DNA from 3 places in the Rhizobium sp. YTU87027 genome. Region 3 is predicted to be linked to each of the others. Evidence: riboswitches for the same ligand, from Rfam matches in the RefSeq annotation. Region 3 holds a riboswitch; each other region holds the start of a gene.

Region 1 (3,273 bases), 130 kb from region 3:
GATGCCGCCAAGGGCAGGACGCAGCGGCGTTGTGATGGAACTCCTGCGAGCCAATTCCTCGATCCAGGCGACGCCCTGCATGATCATGATCCCGATGCCCGCGCAAAACGCGCCGAGGAGGAGGGCCGGTACATAGTCGGCTGGCATGACTGTACCGAAGCTGCCAACGTCGATCAGGAAATCGCTGCCGGCGAGCAGACGCGCAATCTGCGTCGAGACCAGTGCGGAAACGACGACCGGCGTCAGCGAAACGATGGTGTAGGAGCCAATGATGAGCTCGAATGCATAGAAGGCGCCCGTCAGCGGTGCGTTGAAAGCGGCTGCAATGGCTCCCGCTGCGCCGCATCCGACGAGAACACGTAGGTCCGAGCGGCGAAGTTGTAGTTTGAGGCCAAGTTTAGAGGCCAGCCCTGCCGCCAACTGCGTGTAGCCGGCTTCTAGGCCGACCGAGGCACCGAAGCCGTTCGAAATGAGATTCTGGACCGCAACCAGAATACTATCGGTGAGAGATAGCCGACCGCCATGCAGCGCGTTTGCCTCGATCGGGTCCACCATTGGCTTCTTGCGGGTCTTGGCAAGCACAAACAGCAAGAGCCCGAGCAGCAAGCCGCCGCAAACCGGTGCGGTCAGCAACAGGAGCTTGTTGTCGATCTGCGATGAGCTCAACCTGTCGACGTCGCTGATTCCGAAGATGAGACTGTGCATTTCGCGGGAAACGAGGCTCATGCCTGTCACGGCCAGGCCGGAGATTACCCCGACCATCGCGCCGGCGATGACCATCCCCATCTCGCTGCGCCGCAGCAGAGCGCGCATCCGCCCGATATCGAGAAGGGTATGAAACGGACCGAAACGGCGGATATTGATTTTTAGGAGCATGACAGGAAAATAGGCAGGTACAGGCGCGATCAAGTGCGGTGAGGGAAGGGCAAGCCAATGGCGCGACCCGCTTGCGACGCAATTGCGGCAAAAGCCCGGCGCCGGCAATAATTATTTGTGACGTAAACTACTGATAAAAGACGATAAATTTGGTAGAGAAGGTCGTCTTGGTGTGGTTTTAGGCATGCATTAGCATTCCACTCAGCGACGGCTTGATTGACTTCGCCAGTGGCCTTGCCTAACGATGAATTCATAACGGATGGTTCCGGACCGGTTGAATCGGTGCGGATGAAAAGGGAATGTGAAGCGGTGGACCCAATCAGGGCACCGTCATCATAGCCGACCCCGCGACTGTAGAGCGGTCAGGGTTTTCCGTCCGACGTTGGTTTCGCGTGGCTGACAGTCTGCGATGGTGCAGGCGGGTGGCGCGGAAGTGGCGACGGAAAAGTCACTGGCAGTGCATCATGATCAACCGGGGCAGGACGCCTCTTACGTCTACGAATCGTCCGCCTTTTCATGAAATGCAGCCGGGAAGGCGAGGAGGACCCGCTGGCACGATCTGGGGCGACCGGTTTCCGGTCTGCCCCGGTCGCGGCCAAAACCCGCGAGCCAGGAGACCTGCCAACCGTGCCGGGCGAGAAGCCCATTCCTGGGCGATGCCCGCTGCCAGCACGGAGGTTGTCATGGCTGAAAGACAGATTTGCCGGCTGCGCTCTGCAGCCGTTCCGGTTTCTTCCGGATCGCTTCCGCAGATCGGACAGCATCTACGATGAGCCCTCTATCATCCGGCGCGACGTTTGTCCTGGGCGGTGCGCGCTCGGGAAAATCACGCTTTGCCGAGCAAGTAGTCGTCTCGATCGGCCTGGAGCGCCATTACGTGGCGACGGGTCGGGCTTGGGACGACGAGATGCGCGCCCGTATCGACAAGCACAAGGCTGACCGTGGCGATCTCTGGCATACCCACGAAGAGCCTCTTGATCTGGTCGGCTGCCTGCGGGCGATCGATGGCGAGGGACGGGCGATCCTTGTTGATTGCCTGACGCTTTGGGTCACCAACCTGATGATGGAAGAGCGCGACACTGAGGCCGAGTTTGCCTCGCTTGCCGCGTATCTGCCGACGGCGCGTGCGCGCCTTGTCATCGTTTCCAATGAGGTCGGCCTCGGCATCGTTCCGGAAAACCGCATGGCCCGGGAGTTCCGGGATCATGCCGGCCGCTTGCATCAAATGATCGCGGCTCAGGCCGCGGATGTGTATTTTATCGCGGCCGGACTGCCGCTGAAGATGAAGGGTTGAATTTCATGAACCAGCAGAAAATCCCGGCGACCGTGATCACCGGCTTCCTCGGCGCCGGCAAGACGACGATGATCCGCAATCTGCTTTCCAACACCAACGGCAAGAAGATCGCGCTTATTATCAATGAGTTCGGCGATCTCGGTGTCGACGGCGAGGTGCTCAAGGGCTGCGGCGCCGAGAATTGCACCGAGGACGACATCATCGAGCTCACCAACGGCTGCATCTGCTGCACGGTTGCTGACGACTTCATTCCGACGATGACGAAGCTTTTGGAGCGCGAGCAGCGCCCCGACCATATCGTCATCGAAACCTCTGGTCTCGCGCTGCCGCAGCCGCTCGTTGCGGCCTTCAATTGGCCGGACATTCGCACGCAGGTCACGGTGGATGGCGTCGTTACCGTCGTCGACAGCGCCGCCGTCGCCGCTGGCCGGTTTGCCGACGATCACGATGCCGTCGAGGCCCGCCGCGTGGAAGACGAGTCGCTCGACCATGAGAGCCCGATCGAGGAGCTTTTCGAGGACCAGCTGACCTGCGCCGATCTGATCGTGCTCAACAAGACCGACCTGCTCGACACCGCCGGCCTTGGCCGCGTCCGCGACGAGGTCGCTTCGCGTATCGCCCGCAAGCCCGTGATGATCGAGGCGCGCAACGGCGAGGTCCCGGCGAGCGTGCTGCTTGGGCTCGGTGTCGGAACGGAAGACGATGTAGTCAATCGCAAGTCCCATCACGAGCTCGAACATGAGGACGGCGTGCCGCATGATCATGACGAGTTCGACAGCTTCGTGGTCGAGCTTGGCCCGGTTGCCGAGCCTGCCTCATTCGTGGATGCGCTGAAGGGCATCATCGGCGAGCATGACGTGCTGCGGCTTAAGGGCTTCGTCGACGTTCCCGACAAGCCGATGCGTCTGCAGTTGCAGGCGGTCGGAAGCCGCATCGACCATTATTTCGATCGCGCCTGGGCGCCGGGCGAAGCGCGCGGCACCCGCCTCGTCGTCATCGGCCTGCACGAGATGGACGAAGCGGCGGTACGCAAGGCGATCGAAGCGCTGGCATAAGGCAGACCCATGCATCTGCTTCTGGCACAGCAGGGAACGATCAGCGAC
Region 2 (3,273 bases), 900 kb from region 3:
CCATAGCCGAAGCCGAGCAGCATCACGCAAACCGCGCCGGTCGAGGCTCCTGCGGAAACACCGAGCACATAGGGTTCTGCTAGCGGGTTGCGCAGCAACGCCTGCAGAACTGCCCCGCTGAGCGCGAGGGACGCCCCCGCACTTGCAGCCACCAACGCCCGGCTCAATCTATAGTCCCAGATGATGCCTTGATGAATGCGGCTAAGCTCGAAAGCCGAACCGAACAGGCGGTTCAACACGGCCTTCGCGGTCGTCGCCAGCGGGATCGATATTTCCCCTATCGAAACAGCAAGACCGATCATCAGCGCGAGCAAGGAGAATGCAGCAATGACGAGCGCAGCATGCGCCCACCATTGCTGCTGCTTGAGAATGGCGCCGCTCACTGCGCCAGACCGAAGGAATTGATGCCCTTCGCCAGTATCTCGATGCCGTCGATCGTCCGGATCGTCGGGTTCATCGATTGGGCATCCATCGTCACAATGCGCTTGTTCCTGACGGCATCGAGTTGGCTCGTGACCGGATCTTTTGCCAGAAAGTCGAGCTTTACCGCAGGGTCATCGGCCGCATACCGTCTCCGATCCATCGTCGCGATAACGATCACAGCCGGATTGGCCTCCGCAATCGTCTCCCAGCCGACGAGCGGCCACTCCTCCTCTGTCGCAACCACATTCTGCGCACCGAGCGTCTTCAGAATATAGGCCGGGGCGGTGTTCTTTCCGGCGATGAATGCATCTCCGTTGACTTCCTTGCTGGAGAACCAGAAGACGACCAGGAGGTTCTTCGCAGCAGCGCCCGCAACCGATGCGACCGCCCGCGCTTCACGCTGCCTCAGTTCGGCAATGAGCGCATCGCCGCGTTCCTTGATGTCGAAGATTTCGGCAAGTTCAGCGATCTCCCGATAGATCAGGTCCGTCGTGAACAGTTCCTTGCGAACGCCGTCGCCGCTGTCGGCATTGATCTTGGCGACGCAATCTGCCGGCGCGATGTAGGTGTTGATGCCGAGTTCGGCAAATTGCTCTCGCTTGCCGACAGACCCCTGTTGGCCGACGTGCCATTCAAACTCGGCGGCAACCAGATCCGGCTCCCGTCCGACGACGGATTCAAAGCTCGGATCGTTGTCGGCAAGCCGTTTGATCCTGGCGTTGACTTCGGCATATTGCGGCAAGACCGGGCCGACCCAAACTGCCGTTCCGGCAATCCTATCCGCCAACCCGAGCGAGAAAAGAACTTCGGTCATCCCCTGACCGATCGATACGATCTTGGCCGGCGCCTTGTCGAAGACGACCTCGCGGCCGCAATTGTTGATGATCAATGGGTACTGGGTGGCGGCGAGACTTGGCGCTGTCAAGCCAACAAAGCCGAAGGCAAGTGCAATGGCTGCAAGAAATTTACGCATAGGGATCTCGATTGGGAGGGAAGGAACCAGCGTTTATTGCCGGCGCAACCGCCAGGAATGACGGCACGCCGCGCTAACGCTAGCGGCGGAAAACCCAATCGAGACGGATGTGTGCTCTATGTCGGTGGAGGCGCAGGTCAATCATGTCTGTTCCTTTCCGGGCATCCCCGCCCGGGTGATTGGATCGTGATTGACGGCAGGTCTCCTGGCTCACGAATATGTGCCTTCATCTGCCTTCCCGCGACTTCGTCGCAGTGGCATGGCCCAAGGGCCCTTGGATGAGCGGCAATCCGCTTACAGTTGCGGGGGCAGCCACGGTTTTGGTCCCTCTTGGGTCGTCCTCACCGTGTTCCCTATTAATCCCCTCAGAGTCGTCCTCGGGGAACCGTCGCGCTCAGTTACGCTGGCGAGCGGCGCGACGTCAAGTCAGCGGTTGGTCGGCGCCCGTCCCGGTTGGCTCTGCTGCATATCCTGAAACCCGACTTCAGGACATCCGCGGATGTTGGCGAAGGTGATCTCGCGGCGATCGCCCCATTCGGTCAATCCCCTCAGCGTCAAAACGTTCTCGTCGCGATAGACAAGATCCGTGCGGTAGATGCCGGCGCGGCGGGCCCGGTTCTGCGCCTGACTGACGTTGCAGGTGCCTTCCGATGGCGACACATGCCACGTGCTCGTACCACTGCCGTTGGATTGCCAACCGCCTGACTGGCCTAAAGCCGTCGCCGGCAAAAGGACTGCGAAAAACCCCAAGGTCGTATGGAAGGCCGCCTTCATAACCCCTGCCTCGATTGCGCGCGAAGTGTTGCCACAAGCGCCGAGATGATGCGGCCAAAATAGCCGGACCGATGCATAGCGCAATCATCTCCAGCCTAGGCTGCACGCCATTTACAACAAATCGCGAGGAAGTCGCCCATCAGCGTTGATGAACGGTTAAAAGTGCTCTGCTTGCCGGAGCAATCGCCGTCTCGACGCCGACGATTGCGCTCAGGCACGGCAAGCATCTATCGTGCTGGCTCTCCTTCTGGACGACCACGTGCAAGCTTGTCAGGAAGCGGCAGTCCGTTCGGGGTGAATTCGAGCGAGCCCGAGTTTATGCAGAAGCGCTCACCTGTAGGAGGTGGGCCGTCAGGAAAGACATGTCCCTGGTGCGCGCCGCAACGCGCACAAACGACTTCTGTCCTGAGCATACCGTACCGGGTGTCACAAACGCGCCGCAGGTGGTCGTCGGCTGCCGGGGCAGTGAAGCTCGGCCAGCCTGTACCACTTTCGAATTTCGCAACTGCCTTGAACAGGGGAAGGCCACAGAGCCGGCAGGTATAAAGCCCCTCGCGTCGCTCGTGGAGAAACACACCACAGAACGGTGCCTCCTCACCATGCTCCAAGAGCAGATGCCGATCCTCCTCGCTGAGGTCCGCCACAAGCTGCTGCATCAGTTCCCGAGTGGGAGGGGTGAGATCGAACTGCAATTCGACGATGTCACGCATTCTTGTTCTCCTTCAATCCCGGTGAATTCTCGAAATCGCTTGGCTGGATTACCGTTGCCAAAGACACCACCAACGGCGCCGGCAACCGCGGCGGAGCCAAGCAGGCTATGCCATGTGATCGATGATGCTGGAGCTGTCATGACATCCTCCATCTTGAGGTTGCTCGGGATGCGGCCACAATTTCACTGAAGGCGGCGCGCATCCTGCTGCATGATGGTGTTGGCGATACCTTGGATCGGTTCTCGCAGAGAGCCTTCTCACCTGTTCAAACGAGGGTGAGCGCCACGTCAATGTTGCCCCGCGTTGCCTTGGAGTAAGGGCAGATCTCATGTGCTGCGTGGATGAGTTCCTCCGCGACATCACGCTCGATGCCCGGTACGCTCACGTTCAAGC
Region 3 (3,273 bases):
ATGCGGTAAGATTCCGACCGCAGCTTGTTAAGACAAACGGGCTAGCAATGAAGGCGCGGCGGGATGCCGCGCCCTATGACCTGCTCACCGATGGGACGATGCCTTGAACCGCTGGATTCTGTCACTCGCAACCGCCCTTGCACTCACCGGCCCGACCCAAGCCCAGATGCCGGCGATCTGCGGTGACCTTCGCGCCCGCCTTGCCGATCTGCCACAAATCATCGGCAGCACGCCCGAGGTGCGCAAATTCGCCAGTGCTATTGCCGAACAGAACCTTGAGCTTCGCAAACTCCGTAGCGATCTGCGCCAAAACGGCTGCACAAGCGGCAGCATGGTCGTGATCGGGGATGATGACGGCTACTGCGGTGAGCTCGAGCGCGCGGAAACCAAGATGGTCGACAACATTCGTTATCTGCAGCAGCGGCGCGACGAACTGCGCGGCCAGAGCGATGATGTGCGCACGAGAAATGAGCTGCTTGCCGCGCTCGACGACAACGGCTGCAACGAGGAACAGTGGCCTGAGGATCGCGCCGATGGATACGCTCCGCCGCCGAGCATCGAAGATCAGGCAATGCGAAACGACACCTTCATACCTCTAGGCGGCGATCCCAACCAGCGTCGATACGGTTTCGGCATGTCTACGCTCTCTCACCTGAACACCGTCTGCGTACGCACCTGCGACGGAGGCTTTTTTCCGCTAAGCTCGAACGCAACCTCGCAGGACTTCGCCCGCGATGCCGACACCTGCTCGAAGATGTGTCCGGGCATCGACACCGAGCTCTTCTATCATGACGTCTCCAGCACCGAGACCTCACAGATGATTTCGGCGTCGACGGGCGCCCCCTACAGCGCAATGCCGAATGCTTTCGCCTACAAGAACCGCAAGCCCGGCGAAAAATCGTCCTGCAGTTGCAATCTGAACGCTTACTACGAACAGATGAGGAAAAGCCAAGCGATCAGCGAACCGCCGCAACAAGGATCGATCACCACGATCGAAACCAAGAAGCCCGAGCCGGAGAGCAAAGTCGCCGCCCCGGCTGCGCCGCAGCCGCAAGTGCCGGACAGGCCATACGATCCGGCAAACAACAAGGTGCGCCAGATCGGCCCGCAGTTCCTAGCCGGTGACCAGGGCACGATCGACCTTAAGAATCCCGCAAAGCCCGGCCCTCAGCCGCAGCAACAATAGCCGCCCTCAGTCCAGCGAATTGTCCCAGCGATCCGCGAACACGAGTTCCTCCAGCGGCAGGCGCTGGCGCCATCCTTTGACCGCCAGTTCCGGCTGGTCATAGAGCTGATCGACATAGCCGATGCAGAGCCAGGCAACGATCTCGACCCGTTCCGGAACGCCGAGGATCTCTTTGATATCGGACTCGTGAAAAATGCTCACCCAGCCGACCCCCACGCCTTCGGCTCGGGCCGCGAGCCACAAATTCTGCACGGCGCAAACCGTGGAGTAAGAATCCATTCGCCGGTTATGCGTTCGGCCGAGAACGATATCGCCGCAGCGATCCGGATCGCAGGTCACACAGATGCTGAGTGGTGCGGCTCGGATACCTTCGAGCTTCAGCGACCGGTACAGCCTCTGTCGTTCGCCCTCAAACATCTCGCCAGCCTCACGGTTGGCGCGATCGAAAGCTTGCCACGCCGCCTCCTTCACCTGCTGATCGCGCACCAGGATGAAATTCCAGGGCTGCATGAATCCCACGGACGGCGCGTGGTGCGCGGCTGTCAGAAGCCTGCTGACAACGTCGTCCGGTATCGGATCCGGGAGGAACTCCGAACGGACGTCGCGGCGCGTTGAGATCGCCCGGTAAACGGCGTCACGTTCCTCGGTCGAAAAGGCTGTAGCTCCCGACAGGGAGCCTGAATGGTCTGGTCGCATCGTCTATCCCCAACAACACAACCGCCCGCCGTCCACGCGGGTCAGTCTATGATGTCGGGCCGGTCTTCTGACTTGGCTTCATCCAACTGCCGCGCCTTCCCGGCGCTGGGCCAGTGGCGTGTTGCGGCAGTCGTCAGCCTTACAGCGTTGGGCACGTTTCGGTCTCTCACCGAATTCCCGATTCTCCCGCCTAAGACGGGCACCTGACGAAAGCTCTATGCCCGCAAAAATCGCTCGACGCAATCCTTCACCCAGAGACAGGGTAGTAACGCACATAGGCGAACTCATCGCCGGACGGCGACCAGTTGGGCACGTTGATTGTGCCCTGCCCGCCGAAGAGATCGAAGAGTGTCGTCAGATTGCCCCCGTCCATATCCATCAGCCGCAGACGAACATTGAGATCGCGCGGATGGTCGAAAACATCCGGGTCGTAGGAAAGGATGAGGACCTTGTCGTTGTTGGGCGACGGATGGGCAAACCAGTTCCCATAATTGTCGCTGGTGATCTGGTCGAGGCCAGTGCCGTCCGGGTGGATGCGCCAGATCTGCATGAGGCCGGTGCGGCTGGAATTGAAGTAAATCCATTGGCCGTCAGCGGAGTAGTCCGGCCCGTCGTTGCGTCCCTCGCCGTGCGTCAGCCGCCGTTCTTCGCCGCCATCCACGGAAATCGTGTAGATATCGAACAAGTCGTTGCGGATGCCGCAATAGGCCAGTTGTTTCCCGTCAGGCGACCAGCCGTGCCAATAGGACGGCTGATTTTGCGTCACCAGCCGCGGCATCCCGCCTTCGGCCTGAAGCACATAAATCGTCGACTTCCCGAACTCGGTCTTGTCGGAGATGACGATCTGCCGGCCATCGGGCGAAATGCCATGATCGTTGTTGCACGTTTTGGCAAAACCGGTGTCGACTTTCTCGACCCTGCCTGAACCATCAAGCGCCAGACGGTACAGAAGTCCGTCGCCGTTCAACAGAAGATAGCTGCCGTCGGGCGCAAAGTTGGGCGCCTCCACAAGCTGCGTCGTTTGCCAGACGACGCGCGCCTCGCCTGTCCTGATGTTGTAGATCTCGACGGAACTGCGCAATCTGAATCCTCCCGACATCGTCTCCGTCAGACCTACGACGGCCCGCCACTCAGCACAAGCAAATGCGCCTGGCCAGGTTCGGCCCAGGAATGTCTTTGGAGCGATCGGCCCTTATCCGCCAATCACAAATGCGGGAAACCCAACGGTTCATCTAGCGTTCATGACGAGGATGTGACAGTTCAGTGAAGCTTTTATGACGTTGGAGTTTTCCGGTTGATCGCGTTGGTAATGAGGTCTGCAACGGCAGCGCGCTTTGCGTCGCTTTCCACCGATTTCGGAGGAAGCATCCGATCGCCTGCTATACGCACGG

What was found. Region 3 has a riboswitch for cobalamin ahead of bluB (5,6-dimethylbenzimidazole synthase). Riboswitches for the same ligand answer to the same signal wherever they lie in the genome.
Region 1: another riboswitch for cobalamin. It lies ahead of cobU (bifunctional adenosylcobinamide kinase/adenosylcobinamide-phosphate guanylyltransferase); the one in region 3 lies ahead of bluB (5,6-dimethylbenzimidazole synthase).
Region 2: another riboswitch for cobalamin. It lies ahead of NBG89_RS12550 (ABC transporter substrate-binding protein); the one in region 3 lies ahead of bluB (5,6-dimethylbenzimidazole synthase).

What each region holds. Positions count from the first base shown of each region.
Region 1 covers NZ_CP098440.1:1,746,328-1,749,600, reverse strand. Annotated here, with positions in the region: gene NBG89_RS08845 (chloride channel protein) at 1-876, opposite strand, end outside; cobalamin riboswitch at 1,120-1,516, shown strand; gene cobU (bifunctional adenosylcobinamide kinase/adenosylcobinamide-phosphate guanylyltransferase) at 1,646-2,170, shown strand; gene cobW (cobalamin biosynthesis protein CobW) at 2,176-3,225, shown strand; gene cobN (cobaltochelatase subunit CobN) at 3,235-3,273, shown strand, end outside.
Region 2 covers NZ_CP098440.1:2,519,677-2,522,949, forward strand. Annotated here, with positions in the region: gene NBG89_RS12545 (FecCD family ABC transporter permease) at 1-383, opposite strand, end outside; gene NBG89_RS12550 (ABC transporter substrate-binding protein) at 380-1,396, opposite strand; cobalamin riboswitch at 1,575-1,801, opposite strand; gene NBG89_RS12555 (hypothetical protein) at 1,823-2,170, opposite strand; gene msrB (peptide-methionine (R)-S-oxide reductase MsrB) at 2,398-2,880, opposite strand; gene NBG89_RS12565 (organic hydroperoxide resistance protein) at 3,146-3,273, opposite strand, start outside.
Region 3 covers NZ_CP098440.1:1,618,577-1,621,849, forward strand. Annotated here, with positions in the region: gene NBG89_RS08190 (DUF2865 domain-containing protein) at 104-1,186, shown strand; gene bluB (5,6-dimethylbenzimidazole synthase) at 1,193-1,882, opposite strand; cobalamin riboswitch at 1,923-2,104, opposite strand; gene NBG89_RS08200 (TolB family protein) at 2,130-2,963, opposite strand; gene NBG89_RS08205 (LTA synthase family protein) at 3,192-3,273, shown strand, end outside.